Regions from separate parts of the Virgibacillus sp. M23 genome, predicted to be linked through region 3. Evidence: riboswitches for the same ligand, from Rfam matches in the RefSeq annotation. Region 3 holds a riboswitch; each other region holds the start of a gene.
The links. A riboswitch is a leader RNA that binds a small molecule or an ion and turns the genes downstream of it on or off. The one in region 3 is predicted to bind thiamine pyrophosphate.
Positions count from the first base shown of each region.

Region 1: another riboswitch for thiamine pyrophosphate. It lies ahead of RVS70_RS07070 (ABC transporter substrate-binding protein); the one in region 3 lies ahead of thiW (energy coupling factor transporter S component ThiW).
Region 2: another riboswitch for thiamine pyrophosphate. It lies ahead of RVS70_RS19105 (lipoate--protein ligase family protein); the one in region 3 lies ahead of thiW (energy coupling factor transporter S component ThiW).
Region 4: another riboswitch for thiamine pyrophosphate. It lies ahead of RVS70_RS19775 (YkoF family thiamine/hydroxymethylpyrimidine-binding protein); the one in region 3 lies ahead of thiW (energy coupling factor transporter S component ThiW).

Region 1 covers NZ_JAWDHA010000012.1:29,502-33,495, forward strand. The annotation lists gene RVS70_RS07060 (ABC transporter permease) at 1-451, opposite strand, end outside; gene RVS70_RS07065 (MTH1187 family thiamine-binding protein) at 451-741, opposite strand; gene RVS70_RS07070 (ABC transporter substrate-binding protein) at 745-1,758, opposite strand; TPP riboswitch at 2,074-2,183, opposite strand; gene eno (phosphopyruvate hydratase) at 2,526-3,812, opposite strand; gene gpmI (2,3-bisphosphoglycerate-independent phosphoglycerate mutase) at 3,838-3,994, opposite strand, start outside.
Region 2 covers NZ_JAWDHA010000072.1:5,946-9,939, forward strand. The annotation lists gene RVS70_RS19090 (PTS sugar transporter subunit IIC) at 1-350, shown strand, start outside; gene RVS70_RS19095 (PTS lactose/cellobiose transporter subunit IIA) at 355-684, shown strand; gene RVS70_RS19100 (PTS sugar transporter subunit IIB) at 689-991, shown strand; TPP riboswitch at 1,282-1,389, shown strand; gene RVS70_RS19105 (lipoate--protein ligase family protein) at 1,541-2,362, shown strand; gene lipA (lipoyl synthase) at 2,355-3,299, shown strand; gene hprK (HPr(Ser) kinase/phosphatase) at 3,405-3,994, shown strand, end outside.
Region 3 covers NZ_JAWDHA010000010.1:70,856-74,849, reverse strand. The annotation lists gene RVS70_RS06330 (hypothetical protein) at 650-847, opposite strand; gene RVS70_RS06325 (DUF2642 domain-containing protein) at 861-1,055, opposite strand; TPP riboswitch at 1,324-1,435, shown strand; gene thiW (energy coupling factor transporter S component ThiW) at 1,640-2,137, shown strand; TPP riboswitch at 2,126-2,228, shown strand; gene tenA (thiaminase II) at 2,293-2,979, shown strand; gene thiD (bifunctional hydroxymethylpyrimidine kinase/phosphomethylpyrimidine kinase) at 2,979-3,785, shown strand; gene thiM (hydroxyethylthiazole kinase) at 3,782-3,994, shown strand, end outside.
Region 4 covers NZ_JAWDHA010000079.1:4,123-8,116, forward strand. The annotation lists gene RVS70_RS19765 (energy-coupling factor transporter ATPase) at 1-449, opposite strand, end outside; gene RVS70_RS19770 (ECF transporter S component) at 446-1,027, opposite strand; gene RVS70_RS19775 (YkoF family thiamine/hydroxymethylpyrimidine-binding protein) at 1,024-1,632, opposite strand; TPP riboswitch at 1,749-1,851, opposite strand; gene RVS70_RS19780 (DctP family TRAP transporter solute-binding subunit) at 2,076-3,140, opposite strand; gene RVS70_RS19785 (sensor histidine kinase) at 3,590-3,994, shown strand, end outside.

The sequences.
Region 1 (3,994 bases), on a different contig from region 3:
GTTTCAGTTCTCCACTTGTTTGTCTAAATCCATCTAAAGCTGCTATAGTTATTGGAAAAAAACAAACAAGTGTAATAACAATTAATTTCGGCAATATTCCAAAACCAAACCAAATTACTAATAAGGGAGCTAAAATAATAATAGGTATATTCTGTGATATTATTAATAATGGATAAAAGGCTTCCCTAACTGTCGGAATGAGATGAAGACAAACAGCAACGAGCGTACCTACACTGCTGCCTATCATAAATCCGATAATCGATAGTTGGATAGTCGATTGTAGATGACTAGCATAATTTGGCCAGCCATTGACAGCTTCTTGCCATATTACACTTGGAGCAGGTAGTAGCCAAGCTGGGATCGAAAAAATACGACAAGCTATTTCCCAACTGATAAGGAAAAGGATGAGGACCAGAGCTGGTCGCCATCCCTTTTCTCGCAATCTTCTCATTAGCGATACTTCTCCGTTAATTGTTCCATGGAAGCTCCAGAAGGTTGATAAAGAACCTTCACCTGTGAAATAACATTTTCACAACCAATTTCAGTCATCCTTTTATTCATCTTCTCAATAATTCCAAATAGTTCTGCAAGATCACCTTGCATTGTAGTTTCTAGTGGACTTACCTGATACTTAACTCCGGAATGATCGATAATCTTAATCGCTTCATCCACATACGGAATAACATCTTCACCATTTTTCGTTTTCGGGATAATTTGAATACTAACTAGTGCATCTGCCATCATTTATTCCTCCTTTGTTTCTGGTAAAAACTCATTTGTAAATGCTTTTTCACTATCTAACGGTTTATCTAACAGCTCATTCTCATACATCCAATTGGCGTAATTCTCCCATACCTCTTGCTTTTGTTTCCCCCACTGGTCCGCATCATCTTGATACTTTGACGCTAACCAAGCTTGACTTGCTTTTACTAATTCTGCATCCAAATCAGGAACAGCGTTAATTAAGATATCAGCGGCTTCCTCTGGTTGCTCAATTGCTAGATTATAACCTTTAGATACTGCAGCTAAGAATTGCTTAACTGTTTCTGGATCATCTTTGATCATTTTTTCATTGGTAGCTAAAACCGGCGTGTAATAATCTAAATTTGACGAATAATCGGTTAAATACACCATATTAATTTCTTCATCACGGAGCTCTGCCTCTACACCAGTCCAACCATAATAAATCCACGCAAAATCAATATCTCTTTTCACCGCAGTAAAAAAGTCCGTATCGCCCATGTTGATAATATCAACTGATTCTACATTAGCATTTTCCTGCTGCATGAGTGAGGTTAGAACCGCTTTTTCTACCGGAGCTCCCCAGCCACCATATGTTTTATCTTCAAAATCTTTAGGTGTAGTAATCTGTTTATTCTTGGGTGAGGCAAAACCTGAGGTATTATGCTGTATAACAGCAGCAATGGAAACAATCGGTATATCTTGTACACGAGCTTCAGTAATCCCCTCCTGATAACTCACACCAAAATCTGCTTTACCAGATGCAATTAACTGATCTGCTCCCGCTTCACCAGGCATAATTATGTCCACATCAAGGCCTTGCTCTTCAAAATATCCCTTCTCTTTTGCAACATATAATCCTGTATGATTCGTATTTGGTGTCCAATCAAGTACAACAGAGATCTTTTTCTTTTCTGTTGAGTCATTGTTCTGCTGACTTTGTTCTTTCTCTTCTGTACCACATGCCGTTAATATAAGCAGTGTAATCCCTAAACTAAGCAGTAAAAGCTTCTTCAATGTTTTCCTCCTCTTGAATACCTTTCTCATTGTAAGGAACAGCGTATGTATCATCTTGTTTGACTGTAATTCCTTCGCTAAGAATAAAAGCGCAAACACCCGATTAGCAACGCAGCGACGATTCAACGGAGATAAAGGACTCACGGTGAGCTTGCGAGCCGATGATGATTTAGATTAGGGCGATTCATGATGAAGTAGCCTAGTTTCTGGGCGCTGGAGCTGGACGCAGCTCAACACGCAAATTTTATAATTTCTTAGACTATAAAAAATGCCCTAGATGGTTAATCACCATTAGGGCATATACAACTTAATATTTGATGTATCAAACATGTTCCCTACGCTGGTTTAAACCAGATCAGGTTCTAAGAGTCAGTACCTTACGGATACAATCTCAACCAGCAACACTGGTCCCCCTACAACTTTAGTATTCTATTATTAATTCCATAGTAACTATGACATAATTCGTCCATTTAATCAAGTTTAAGAAACTCAAAAAATATAGAAACTTCTATGAACATAGAAGCAACTTCTGCATAAAGTGACACTTTAATCAGTGGGGGTTTTATTTATCCCACATTGATTGTTAGCACCACAGACCTAAAATCCTTTGAACCGACCGGACATTTACCGGCAATCGATCCTCCACTTCCCCATAGTGGTTTTACTTTATTGCTTAAAGTGGATTATTACTGCCAGTTATATGTGTGGGATAAACCTATAAAAAACCTCTTAAAGTATAACCACCATACCTTAAGAGGTTTTCTTCCCTATTTATTTAGGTTATAGAACGCTGTCTTACCAGCATATTCACCCATGCCTGCTAGCTCATCTTCAATGCGAAGCAGTTGATTGTATTTAGCTACACGATCTGTTCGAGAAGGTGCACCTGTTTTGATCTGACCTGCATTAGTCGCTACAGCAATGTCAGCGATCGTTGCATCTTCTGTTTCTCCTGAACGGTGTGAGATAACCGCTGTATAGCCAGCGCGTTTTGCCATTTCGATTGCTTCGAACGTCTCTGTTAATGTACCGATTTGATTAACTTTTACTAAGATAGAGTTTCCAATACCTTGTTCAATACCTTTGGAAAGCTTATTAGTATTTGTTACAAATAAATCATCTCCGACAAGCTGTACTCGTCCACCAAGACGATCTGTTAATACTTTAAATCCATCCCAATCATTTTCATCTAGTCCATCTTCAATGGAGATAATTGGGTATTTGTTGATCATGTCTTCATACCAATCAACCATCTCTTCAGAAGTACGAACAACACCTTCACCTTTTAGATTATATTTACCATCTTCATATATTTCTGAAGCAGCAACATCCATTGCAAGCTTCACTTCTTCTCCTGGCTTGTAACCAGCAGCTTCAATTGCTTCCACAATTGTTTGTAAAGCTTCTTCATTAGAAGCAAGGTTTGGTGCAAATCCGCCTTCGTCACCAACAGCTGTGTTATACCCCTTTGATTTTAATACATTTTTCAATGAATGGAAAATTTCAGCACCCGTACGTAGTGCTTCTTGGAACGTTTCTGCTCCAACTGGCATAACCATAAACTCTTGAATATCTACGTTATTATCGGCATGCTCACCACCATTAAGAATATTCATCATTGGTGTTGGTAGGGTTTTTGCATTAAATCCACCGAGGTAGTTATATAACGGTACTTCAAGATAACTAGCAGCAGCATGTGCTACAGCCATGGATACACCAAGAATTGCGTTAGCACCAAGTTTGCCTTTATTTTCAGTTCCATCTAATTCGATCATTAACGCATCGATGATATTCTGACGAGTAACATCAATCCCAAGTAATTCAGGTGCAATTATTTCATTTACGTTTTGAACTGCTTTTAGAACACCTTTTCCAAGATAACGATCTTTATCACCATCACGTAATTCCACAGCCTCGTATTCACCGGTAGATGCACCGCTTGGCACAAGTGCAGAACCGAAGGCACCTGATTCTGTAAATACTTCCACTTCAACTGTCGGGTTACCGCGTGAGTCTAATACTTCACGTGCATATACATCAGTAATGTATGGCATAATTTTTCTCTCCTTTAATTTCCTTTTATTTAATTAATGATTCGCCAGTCATTTCTTCTGGTTTTTCAATACCTAGTAAATCCAATAAGGTTGGTGATAGATCAGCTAAAATCCCACCATCTCGTAATGTTATATTTTCTTCTGTCACAATTACCGGAACAGGATTTGTCGTATGAGCAGTC
Region 2 (3,994 bases), on a different contig from region 3:
CTTATCGTCAAGTGGCAAAGTTATCTGCACCAGCAGGGTTATTTAACATTAACGAGCCAGTAATATTTGGTTTGCCAATTGTTTTGAATCCTGCAATGTTAATTCCTTTTATTTTGATACCGGTTACGTTAACTGTTACGTCATATATAGCATTGGCGACTGGACTAGTTCCAAGAACAGTAGCGATCTTGCCGTGGACAACGCCACCAATATTAAGCGGTTACTTAGTAACTGGAGGAAGCTGGCGTGGAATTGCCTTACAGGTATTTAATTTAACGCTTGCTGTACTTATGTATATACCGTTTATAATGGCAGGAGTTAGAACACTAAGACAACGAAAAGAGGGTTAATACAATGGAAACAACAGAGGATGTTCAAATGTTATCTTTCCAAATTATTTTACATGCTGGAAATGCAAGGTCACATGCGATGGAAGCAATTTCTCATGCAAAGGCATACCAGTTCAACGAGGCACGTCAAAAGATTGAAGCGGCTGATAAAGAATTTAATGATGCACACCATATGCAAACAAAACTTTTACAGGAAGAAGCAGATGGAAAACAAACGAATTTATCCGTAATATTGATCCATGCGCAGGATCATCTAATGACGGCTATGACAGTGAAAGACTTAGCGGTTGAAATGATAGACATGTATGAGAAAATACAAACATTGGAGGGATAATAAAATGAAAATTATACTAGTTTGTTCAGCGGGGATGTCAACGTCTATGCTTGTTAAAAAAATGAAGCAGGCAGCTGAGGAGCGGAATCTAGATGCAGAAATAAATGCAGTTGCTGAATCACAGTTAAAAAATGAATTAGATAATCTAGACGTTGTATTAATTGGTCCACAGGTTCGCTATTTAGAAAAGAAAATTAAAGAACAGGTTGAACCACATGGCATTGCCGTCGATGTAATCGATCAAATGGCATACGGCATGATACAAGGTGATAAAGTTTTAGATCAGGCAGTAGAGCTTGCAAAATAATTTCATACATGAAAGGAATAGCTGCCTGTTTTCTGAAGCGCTGGATTACAGCGCAGCTATTTTTTTATCGTCTAGGAAATAGTGAAATTTGCCAATATGGATAAATAGGCGCGTTTTGGGCCGCGTCCAGCCCCCAGAACTAGGCGACATTCATGTTGTTTGGTCGTATAGCGTTTTAAAGGGATTTATTAGTCTGTTAAAGATGAGCTATCAGAGTTTTCTTATTTAGACCTTTACAATTTATACCAATCTTGTTAAGCTGTTTTTGTTAGAAAATTTAATAGGAAATGTTACAGCACTAGGGGAGCTATTTGGAATAGCTGAGAAAGACGTATTCGTTTTGACCCTCTGTACCCGAACAGGATAATGCCTGCGTGGGAAAGTGTGGTCACCAAGGCTACATAAATGTTGACTGCATTCACAAGGAATGCAGTTTTTAATTTAATGTATAGCAAATCGTTCTCTGTTTTGCAGGTAGTCAGTCTAGTTTTGATCTCGATAGCTCTTTCTATGTGCTGGAAGTCGATTTCTTATTGGGAGGCGATTTTCATGCATGAACAATGGGGATTTTTAGAAAATGTACCACATGATGCTTCCATTAATATGGCATTAGATGAAGCCTTGCTTCATTGGCATTATGAAGGGAAAATACCGCCGACATTACGGTTTTATCGATGGATGAAACCGACACTTTCGATTGGTCATTTTCAAAAAGTAGATGGAAAAATTGACTTAGAAGGTGTAAAAAAACATCAATGTCAGTTTGTACGCAGAATGACAGGTGGAAGTGCGGTATTGCATGATGATGAATTAACATACAGTATTGTTATTTCTGAGGATCATCCTATGATAGCTTCTTCGATTCGCCAAGCTTATTATGATTTGTCGAAAGGAATTCTAAAAGGTTATCAAAACTTAGGAATAGAAGCAACCTACGCTGAATCATTTTCCAAGGAGAGAAGTAGTATTTGCTTCGAGCGGCCTGCTTTTTATGAAATGGTTGCAGATGGTAAAAAACTCTCAGGAAATGCACAAACTAGAAAAAAAGGGGTACTGCTTCAGCATGGATCGATACCGATAACCATGAACATTGATTTGCTATTCGATCTATTTTTATTTCCTTCAGACAAATTGAAAGAAAGAAAAAAACAAGGCTTTTGGAAAAAAGCAACAACAATTAATCAGTTAACAAATCAAGCGCATTCGTACGAAACAATTAAACCTGCTTTTATGGAGGGGTTCTCGAAAGGACTAAACATTAAGTTAGAGCCTTTTTCATTAACGAAAAGTCAATGGGATGAAGTATATAAACTTGCTGAAACAAACTATTCTGATGAGAACACGAGAAAAGGAGCGGTCACCCATGCCTAAAGATCAGACGTATATTCGAAAGCCTGAATGGTTAAAAACAAAGTTAAATACGAATAAATCATACAGAGGACTAAAAAAACTAATGCGTGATAATCGCTTAAACACTGTATGTGAAGAGGCACGTTGCCCGAATATTCATGAATGTTGGAGTGAAAGAAAAACAGCTACCTTTATGATTCTTGGAGATACATGTACACGAGGATGCCGTTTTTGTGCTGTAAAGACTGGACTGCCAAATGAACTGGATTGGGGAGAGCCAGAAAGAGTTGCGGATTCTGTTGTTGTAATGGGGCTTAGACATGTTGTTGTAACAGCAGTTGCTCGCGATGACTTAAACGATGGTGGTGCTGCCGTTTTTGCTGAAACTGTTCGAGCAGTACGAAGAAAAAATCCTGGCTGTACTATCGAAATTCTACCTTCTGATATGAAGGGTGACTATGATAGTCTGCATACACTTATGGATAGTGCTCCAGATATTTTTAACCATAATATTGAAACGGTAAGGAGATTAACAAAACGTGTACGTGCCAGAGCGATGTATGACCGTTCCTTGCAGCTACTTCAACGGGTAAAAGAAATTGCTCCAAACACACCAACAAAATCTAGTATTATGGTAGGTTTAGGAGAAGAAAAAGAGGAGATTATTCAAGCGATGGATGATCTGTTAGCACATCAGGTAGACATTGTAACAATTGGTCAATACTTACAACCAACTAAAAAACATTTAAATGTAGAGCGTTATTATCATCCTGATGAGTTTAAAGAGCTGAAGGAAATAGCTATTAATAAAGGCTTCAGGCACTGTGAGGCAGGTCCATTAGTTCGTTCTTCCTATCATGCAGATGAGCAAGTAACACAAGCTTCTGCACAGCGTCGAATTAATTATATGAAGGGCTATGAGAAACAGGAAAATAAGGAAGTCGACTTCACTTTTTAACTTCATCATGATACGTTATCATGAAACTTCTTATATCTGTTTTTCGTAATAAGAATAGTCAAGAGATTCAGACCTATGAAGTGAATAGAAATGGAGCGTATACAGATGAATGCTGTAACAATAAAGCAACTAGCAAAGCAATTTAGTTTGGAAGTATTGGCAGGAGAGGACCAATTGAACCGAACGATAACAAAAGCTAGAACGCATCGGCCTGGATTGGAGTTTATTGGATACTTTGATTTCTTTCCGATGGAACACGTTCAAGTATTGGGAAGAAAAGAAATTACCTACTTACATCAATTATCACATGAGGAGCGGCAGCTACGTATCGGTAACATCGTAAACTATCATCCACCTTGTTTTATTGTTACATCAAATCAAGAGGGATTAACGTATTTGACTAGATTTTGCAAGCAAGAAGGTATTCCATTATTACGTACGAAGGAAGCGACATCTACATTTATGGATAAATATGATGCTTATATGGTAAAGGCATTAGCTCCTGAGACTGCTGTTCACGGTGTATGTGTTAATATTTTTGGACTTGGTATATTGATTCGTGGTAAATCTGGAATTGGTAAAAGCGAGATTGCCCATGCCTTAATTGGTCGAGGACATCGGCTTGTAGCAGATGATATGGTTGTCTTAAAAAAATTAGGACCAGAAACATTACTCGGTACACATAATGGTACAAA
Region 3 (3,994 bases):
TTTGATGACTTCTATACACTTTCGATACTTCCTCAGTGGTTCAATGGTTTCGTTTCCATAATATTCACCTGACAGACTCTCGTTCTGCCATTTCCCTAATGCTCAATACCATAACTTTTACCTATACATCTGATCACACAACATACCCGCCCCCCCTGTTGTACCTTTATTTCTGACTACTTGAAGATAAGCTTAATTGAGATTATTTCTTGAAAGAATCCTCTCTAACAGATCAGATACACCATCTTGGTTGTATCGGCTCGTTATCCTATAACTCTCACAGCCCCCTCATAAGATCTCTACCTGTTAGAATGAAAACTTTCCTCCGATATAACTGCTAAATTTACTGTATGGGCAGTATTGGACTTTGTCTTATGTCGCAGACTTATCTGAACTAATCAAACCTTCTGTCTAGTTTCTGTTCGTCAGTTCAGAAGTTTACGCCCAGCTTCTTTCAGTCACTACCACACGATAGCCATTTCCATGCGCTAACAGTTCCTACTGCCAAGCTTGTAGCAGACTTTCAACGCCAAGTTTTCATCCATGCACGGTGCATAACTAAAAAAAGTATAACTCCTTCAAATCGAGAAGTTATACTTTTTAATCAAAAGTAATACTGTTAAACCAACAAAACCTAACTTTATTATTCTTAAGAAAATCGTACAAAATTAATAGCATTAAATGCTATATATATTTCTTGAGGCCCATAACCACTATTATCGTTAACGATTACCAATTGTGAAGTTACCTTTAGAAGCGTACCTTCTATTAAATTATTATCAGTAGCTATTTCAGCATCAGAGCCTATACGCGTTAAAAGTTCGGCAAAAAGATTTATTTGGAACATCTATATTCCTCCTTTATAGCTCACTAATAAGCTCAATTTTATACAGTCTCACCAAAACTTGGTCGCCAGATCCCTCGATAATGACAGTATAATCATTCTTAACCTGATCAACTGTTCCCGTTACCATTCCAAAAGCAGTAGTAATTTGAACTTGTTCATTTATTAAATTTAGAAGTACTTGTTTAATTTTAGAAGGAGTAAGTGCCAATTAGATTCATCCTTTCTATAATAAATTTCTATTTACCATATGCTACATTTACTAAGCTGTAAGGGCATTTATTTCTATGGATCACTAATTCCACCATTATCATATAAACATAAATAAAATAATAGATGATAACCTATCAAATAAGCCTATTAAAAAAAGGCGCTTTAAATGGTAGACGCTATATTCCTTTTTTCCCATGACAAATAACAATATATTTGTTATGCTTGATTCTGTTAGTTGCTGAAAGCATAATTAAATTCACAAGTTACTTAACTACTAGGGGTGCCCAATATGTGGGCTGAGAGGAAACACGTGACGTTTCTAACTCTTATGGACCTGATCTGGTTAATACCAGCGGAGGGAAGTAGTAGACGCAACGTCTTTCTATTTTCTTACACAAAGCCAGGTCCATGGAGGATCTGGTTTTTTTCATAAGAACAGAGTGGATGTATATTATGCTTTGCTGTCTACCTTTAGCATCCATAGCTACTGGGGAGAGGCGTGTAGGACGTAAGCTATACCGCATATTGTCGGTAATTCCTATTGTTGTCCTATGCTCACTTTTTATAGAAAGGAGGGAATAAGTGAGAAGAACGCACGTATTAACATTGATGGCAATTTTCGTAGCAATTGGAACATTAGGAGCACAATTCTTATGGTTTCCTGCTGGAATTGCTAAAGCGTATCCAGTGCAGCACGCAGTAAATGTAATGGCGGCAGTAATACTGGGACCTGGTCCAGCCGTAGTCATAGCTTTTATGATTGGAATTTTACGAAATATGCTGGGGATTGGTACATTACTTGCTTTTCCGGGAGCAATGGTTGGTGCTTTCCTTGCTGGGCTTTTTTATCAGTGGTTTGGTAGAAAGCTGTGGGCTGTGATCGGAGAAAGCATTGGTACTGGTATTATCGGATCATTCATAGCGGTTCCATTTGCTAAATTGTTTATGGACAGTGCTGCTGGCGCTTTCATTTTCATGCCATCGTTTTTGGTAAGTAGCATAACTGGCGCATTTATTGGCTGGTTCATTTTATTACGAGTAAAGCAAGAAGATACGATACGCGTACAAGGAAACTACTAGGGGCGCTTTGTTGCTGAGATAAGGACTTTTCCTTTGTCCCTTTGAACCTGATCTGGATAATACCAGCGCAGGAAAGTAGTGGGGAACATATTATTATCCTCTATTTATCTACTTTTACACCTCTAGTGGCTTCCCATAATAGAAGGAGGCTAAATATGAATTTCACTGATCAATTAAGAGAAGAAAACAATGATATTTTCCAGCTTATTTTTAATCATCCCTTTGTTCAGGGGATAGGGACTGGCGAGATTTCTAAAGATGCGCTCGCACATTATATTAAAGCGGACTTTGAATACTTAAATGCCTTTATGCAAATTTATGGAATAGCGCTATCCAAATCAAAGAAACGTGATGATATTGCTTATTTCTTTGATCAAATAAATTTTATATTAAACGATGAAATCCACCCACATCATAACTTCTGCAATCATATCGGTGTGGACTATGCGTCCTTACAAGGACACCCTTTGCCACCTACTGCAGATCATTACATTAAACATATGATGTATCATGCACAAATGGGAACGTCTAGTGAGATACTAGGAGCTCTACTTCCATGCCCTTGGACATACTTAGAAATTGGTAGGGAATTAATGGAGCAGTATAATCCTAATAAAGATCACCCTTTTTACGATTGGATTAGTTTCTATGCAAGTGGTGATGTAGATAATACCACCTTTGAATTGAGAAAACGGTTGGATATACTTGCAGAAAATGCTGCCAAGGATGAAAAAGATCTCATTAGAGAAGCTTTTCGAAAAAGCTGCCAGCTGGAGCTTAAATTCTGGGAAATGGCCTACACATGTGAATCATGGCCAAACGCAGAAAAGGTGAACAGCTAATGGCTAGCATACCTTGCGCGCTGACTATTGCTGGAACAGATCCGAGTGGCGGTGCTGGCATACAGGCAGACCTAAAAACATTTCAAGAACTAACCGTATATGGAATGTCTGTAATCACCTCTGTTGTGGCACAAAATACAACCGGTGTGCAAAACGTACACCATCTACCTGTTACGATGATAAATGAGCAACTAAACTCAGTTATATCAGATATGCCTGTGCATAGCATAAAAACAGGTATGATTGCGAACAAAGATATGATGCAGGTTATTGCAGAGCACTTGTCCAAATCAGTTGTGAACTATGTCATGGACCCTGTCATGGTTGCAACTAGTGGCGATCCATTAATATCGGAAGATGCTCGATCGTTTCTCAAACAGCAGCTATTACCATTAGCGACTGTAGTTACTCCTAATATTCCTGAAGCACAGTATATTACAGGACAATCTATTGATAATACAAGTGATTTGCAAGAAGCGGCTTTCGAGATCGTCAAAAGCTTTGGAGCACGCGCAGCACTTGTTAAAGGTGGCCACCTGCAAGGTAAAGCCGTCGACTATTTATATGATGGGAATAAGCTTTACACGTTCGAAGCAGAGCGGTTTCAAACAAAGAATACACATGGTACAGGTTGTACGTATTCAGCGGCAATTACTGCTCATCTAAGTAAAGGTCTACCACTTTACGAAGCTGTAAAGCAGGCGAAACAGTATGTAACAGCTGCTATTCAATACTCCTTTTCACTTGGTGCCGGTAACGGACCTACAAATCATTGGGCGGTACGCAAAGAAAGGGTGGAACAATGACACAATCCATTATTCAAGCAGTTAGAGAACAAAAACCATTGATCCATAACTTAACCAATGAAGTAGTCATGAATTTTACAGCTAATGGTCTGTTAGCCTTTGGTGGAGCACCGATAATGGCAAAAGCAGAACAAGAGGCTAAAGAAATGGCTACCGCTGCGAATGGTGTACTTATTAATATTGGTACAACAACTTTAAACGAGCTATCA
Region 4 (3,994 bases), on a different contig from region 3:
TTTTGTTTTTGTCCTCCAGAAAGGGATGAAATGATAGAGTGCTTGTCATCCATTAAGTCAACCATTTGTAATACTTCGTCTATTTTTCTAGCTATTTCAAGCGGCGGTGTACAAATATTCTCTAGGCCAAAGGCAATTTCATCTTCTACCGTTAACATACAAAATTGGCTTTCTGGATCTTGGAATACGACGCCAACTTGTTTGCTAATTGTACCGGGATGTGCATCGTGTATAGATTGACCGAATATGGTAACATCACCTGTCATTTTACCGTCTAATTCGCGCGGGTATATACCATTTAAACAGTGTGTTAACGTACTTTTTCCGCTACCACTTGGTCCAAGTAGTAGCATGGTTTCCCCTCTGTCTAACTGAAAGCTCAGATTAGAGATGATTGGTTTATCATTATCTTCATGAAACCAGAGTGAAAGATTAGATACGTTGATCATGATGCGGAACGTTCCTTTCTGATTTGTTTACCAAGCGCAAAACTAGATAGTACGCCTGTTTTCGCGAGTGAATCACTAATTGCTTTTCCAAGCAAACCTGAAATGATTGCCCCACTAATCATTCTTATACATAACATACCTAATATGTATGGAGTACTTAAGGCAGCATAGCCTGATCTAAAATATCCCCAAACAAAACTAAATATAGCTGCTCCAACACCGGCTAACATTAGCACCCAAAGTGAATAGCGTTTCCATTTTGTTAGCGCAAAGGCAGCTTCTGCGCCAAGACCCTGTATAATACCCGTAATAATAATGATTGGTCCCATAGCATTACCGAGGAGCATTTCTACCGTTGCAGCAATTGTTTCTGACAAAAATGCAGCTCCGGGTTTACGAATGATATAAGCCGCAATAATGGATACAATAAACCAAATACCAAATATAAAGTCATATCCTATGGGTCCCATGAACGACACGAGAATTTTTCCAATAGGTAAAAATGCTAAATAAACGATACCGAAGACTACGGAAAGAACAGACATAACAATTATTTCCTTTAGCTTCCAATTATTCAAAGTATCTCCCCCTTTTTAGATGGGCTATTTGCAGATATGGTGGTTGTCATAACTAGATGTGATGAATAACTACTTTCTAAATTTGTAAAAACACGTTCAAGTCCATCGAATATAAGTTTTCCATCCCCGTCTAGCCTTGTAGCATAGTGGATAGAGCTAACCTTAACCCCATGGAGCTTCATTTCCTCAATTTGGTTATAAATGATGTTCATATAATTTCCTCCACCCAACGGATAAAGGGAAAATTTGCCGGCAACTTCTTGCTGAAGGTCATTTGTATTTAAATTTAATCGATGGTCGTCCGTTGATAGATATACATCCCCATCGGAGTCTCCCGGACAGCCGATGGAGTAGGTGGCACTAAACACGACATGGTGTCCTGTGCTAGCCGCATGCAAAAAAAGTGCCTTGGTTACATCAAAAACATGTGTGATCTTGCCACGTACACAGGTTTCTACATCTGTTGTTTTAATCCAAACCTTAGATGTATCTACGTTTTTCAGTGAAGTTGTAATTACATCTACAAATTGATCTGTCATTGGATAGATGGCAAAAGAGCAACCAGCAATCCGACTATTAATACAGTTCAATGCTTGTTCGTTCATATCATTTTCCTCCTAATAAATAGTCATGTCAGTGAAGTTATACATAAATAAAAAAGACTGCATTCTTTGGGAATGCAGTCTTCAAAAATATATGTAGGCTATGCCTATAAAACGATATATGAACGACTGCACTTCCCCACGCTAGTATTATCTAGATCGGGTTATAAGGGTCAGAGTAGTCTCTTCTCAGCCATGTACATAGCTCCCCTAGTGCAATTTAAAATAGATATGCAGTTTTTATGTATTTATATATACTACTAATAGAATAGTTCAATTAGTGCTTTTTGTAAATACGATAAGTGATATACTGTGAAATAAAGCAACTTATAGAACTGCTAGACTTTTTGACTTGATACCTCACATTGCAATGAAGTACATGAACAATGTAATCAAAAGAGTAATAAGCTAAAATGTTGGGTGTATAAGAGAATAGTGAGCAGTTATCATTCTCTAGAATTATACTTATTCTGTATCCGATGTACCTCGTCCATTAACTCGTTGCCAATAATCGTAGTCATCTGATCGTATACAGCTTTCCATGCATTCTTCCATTGCTCTCTTTCTCTTGTTGTAAGAAAGTGAATAGTAACAACATCTTTTTTTCTTAATTCACGTGTATAATGATCATTCATCTCAATCGCGTGACGTTTCCCCCAATCCGTTGCTTCACTTAAGGCAGCTTGAATGGCTGATTGATTATATTCAGATAATGATTCCCAAAAAGGCTTATTAATAAAAACACCGTATCCGAGATAACCGTGATTGCTCATAGTTACAAACGGTTGATGCTCATAGAATTTTTTAGAGTAAATATTAGAAATCGTATTTTCCTGTCCATCAATAAAATGTACTTCCAAGTTTTGATAAGTTTTATTAAATGGTAAGCTACTTGTGCTAGCATGTACTTGATTAAATTGTTCCTTAATAACAGGACTAGGCATAATACGGAAATGGAGTCGGTTTACATCATCTGGTAGTTTGATAACGTGTACTTGATTCGTAAGCTGTTTATAACCGTTATACCAAAAAGTCAAGCCCTTCACGTTTGTATTATGAAGGTTTGCAAGCAATGTTTTCCCTATTTTACCCTCATATGCTTCCGTTACTGCCTCGTGTGTAGGGAATGCATAGGGGAGATCAAGGATACCCCATTTGGGAAATAGCTCACTTACCTTAGCTGTTGCCGGGGCAATCATTTCAACATTCCCATTTTGGATGGCTTCCCACTCATTGGTGTCATTATATAGAGACCCATTTGCATAAATGTGGACTTTGATTCTTCCATTTGTTTTTGCTTCTACAAGTTGAGCAAACTTCCGGGCTGTTTGTCCCTTTGGTGTGTCAGTCGCAACAACATGACTAAACCGAATGATGATTTGTTCACGTAATCCCTCTTGTTCATCATCATAATCATCTGTTCCACGAATTGTCTCGAAGTCAATTCCAATTACGACAGCGGAAACAAGTCCTGTTATAATAAATGTTAGAATTATAAAAAAGTTTCGCAAATAATTACCTCCATGAACTAAATAGAGAAAGTTCAGTGTGTGGTCATTCATCCCGCATATAACCGCAGTAAGCTCCCGCTTCAAGTAATAAAGAGAAACCAATATGGGCGATGGATCGACTGCCGGTAAATGTCCGATTGGTTCGGGCCTCCATGGAAGTAGGTCACAAAGGCGTTGCCACAGGAAGTGGCGAATGAAGCCTTTGTACGTATTTGTTTTAGTAAAAACGGACGGAAGTTTTACTTTATCCCGCATATAACTGGCAGTAAGATACCCACTTCAAGCAATAAAGAGAAACCAAAATGGGAAGTGTGGAACAACTGCCAGTAAATGTCCGATTGGTTCACCTAACCATCCGTGGGGATAAACAAAACCCCCCCACGGATGGAAGTTTCACTTTATTTTATCATAATATTCTATCAATCATTAAACTTAAGGAGAAGTGGGGAATGGTAAGTCTTCGTAAAATGCCAATTAGACTAAAGATTATGATTCTATCTTTTGGGATTGTTCTATTTACGCTCTTAATTGGTGGCATTATGCTTATCGGCAATCTTTTTCAAGGAAAAGAAGAAGGGCTTGGTGAGCGTGGACTTATGACAGGGAGGATCGTGGCGAACTTACCAGAAATAAAGGATTCAATTGTAAAAGCACGAGGCTGGAAAACAATCAATCCAATTGTTGAGCGAATACGTACGATTAATCAAGTTGATTACATTGTTGTTTTAAATATGAACCGTATCAGATTCTCCCATCCAATCGAAAAACAGCTCGGAACGGTATCGTCAGGGAAGGATGAAGGGGCTGCTTTTGCTGAGCATAGTTATGTTTCAAAAGCGAAGGGGGAACAAGGA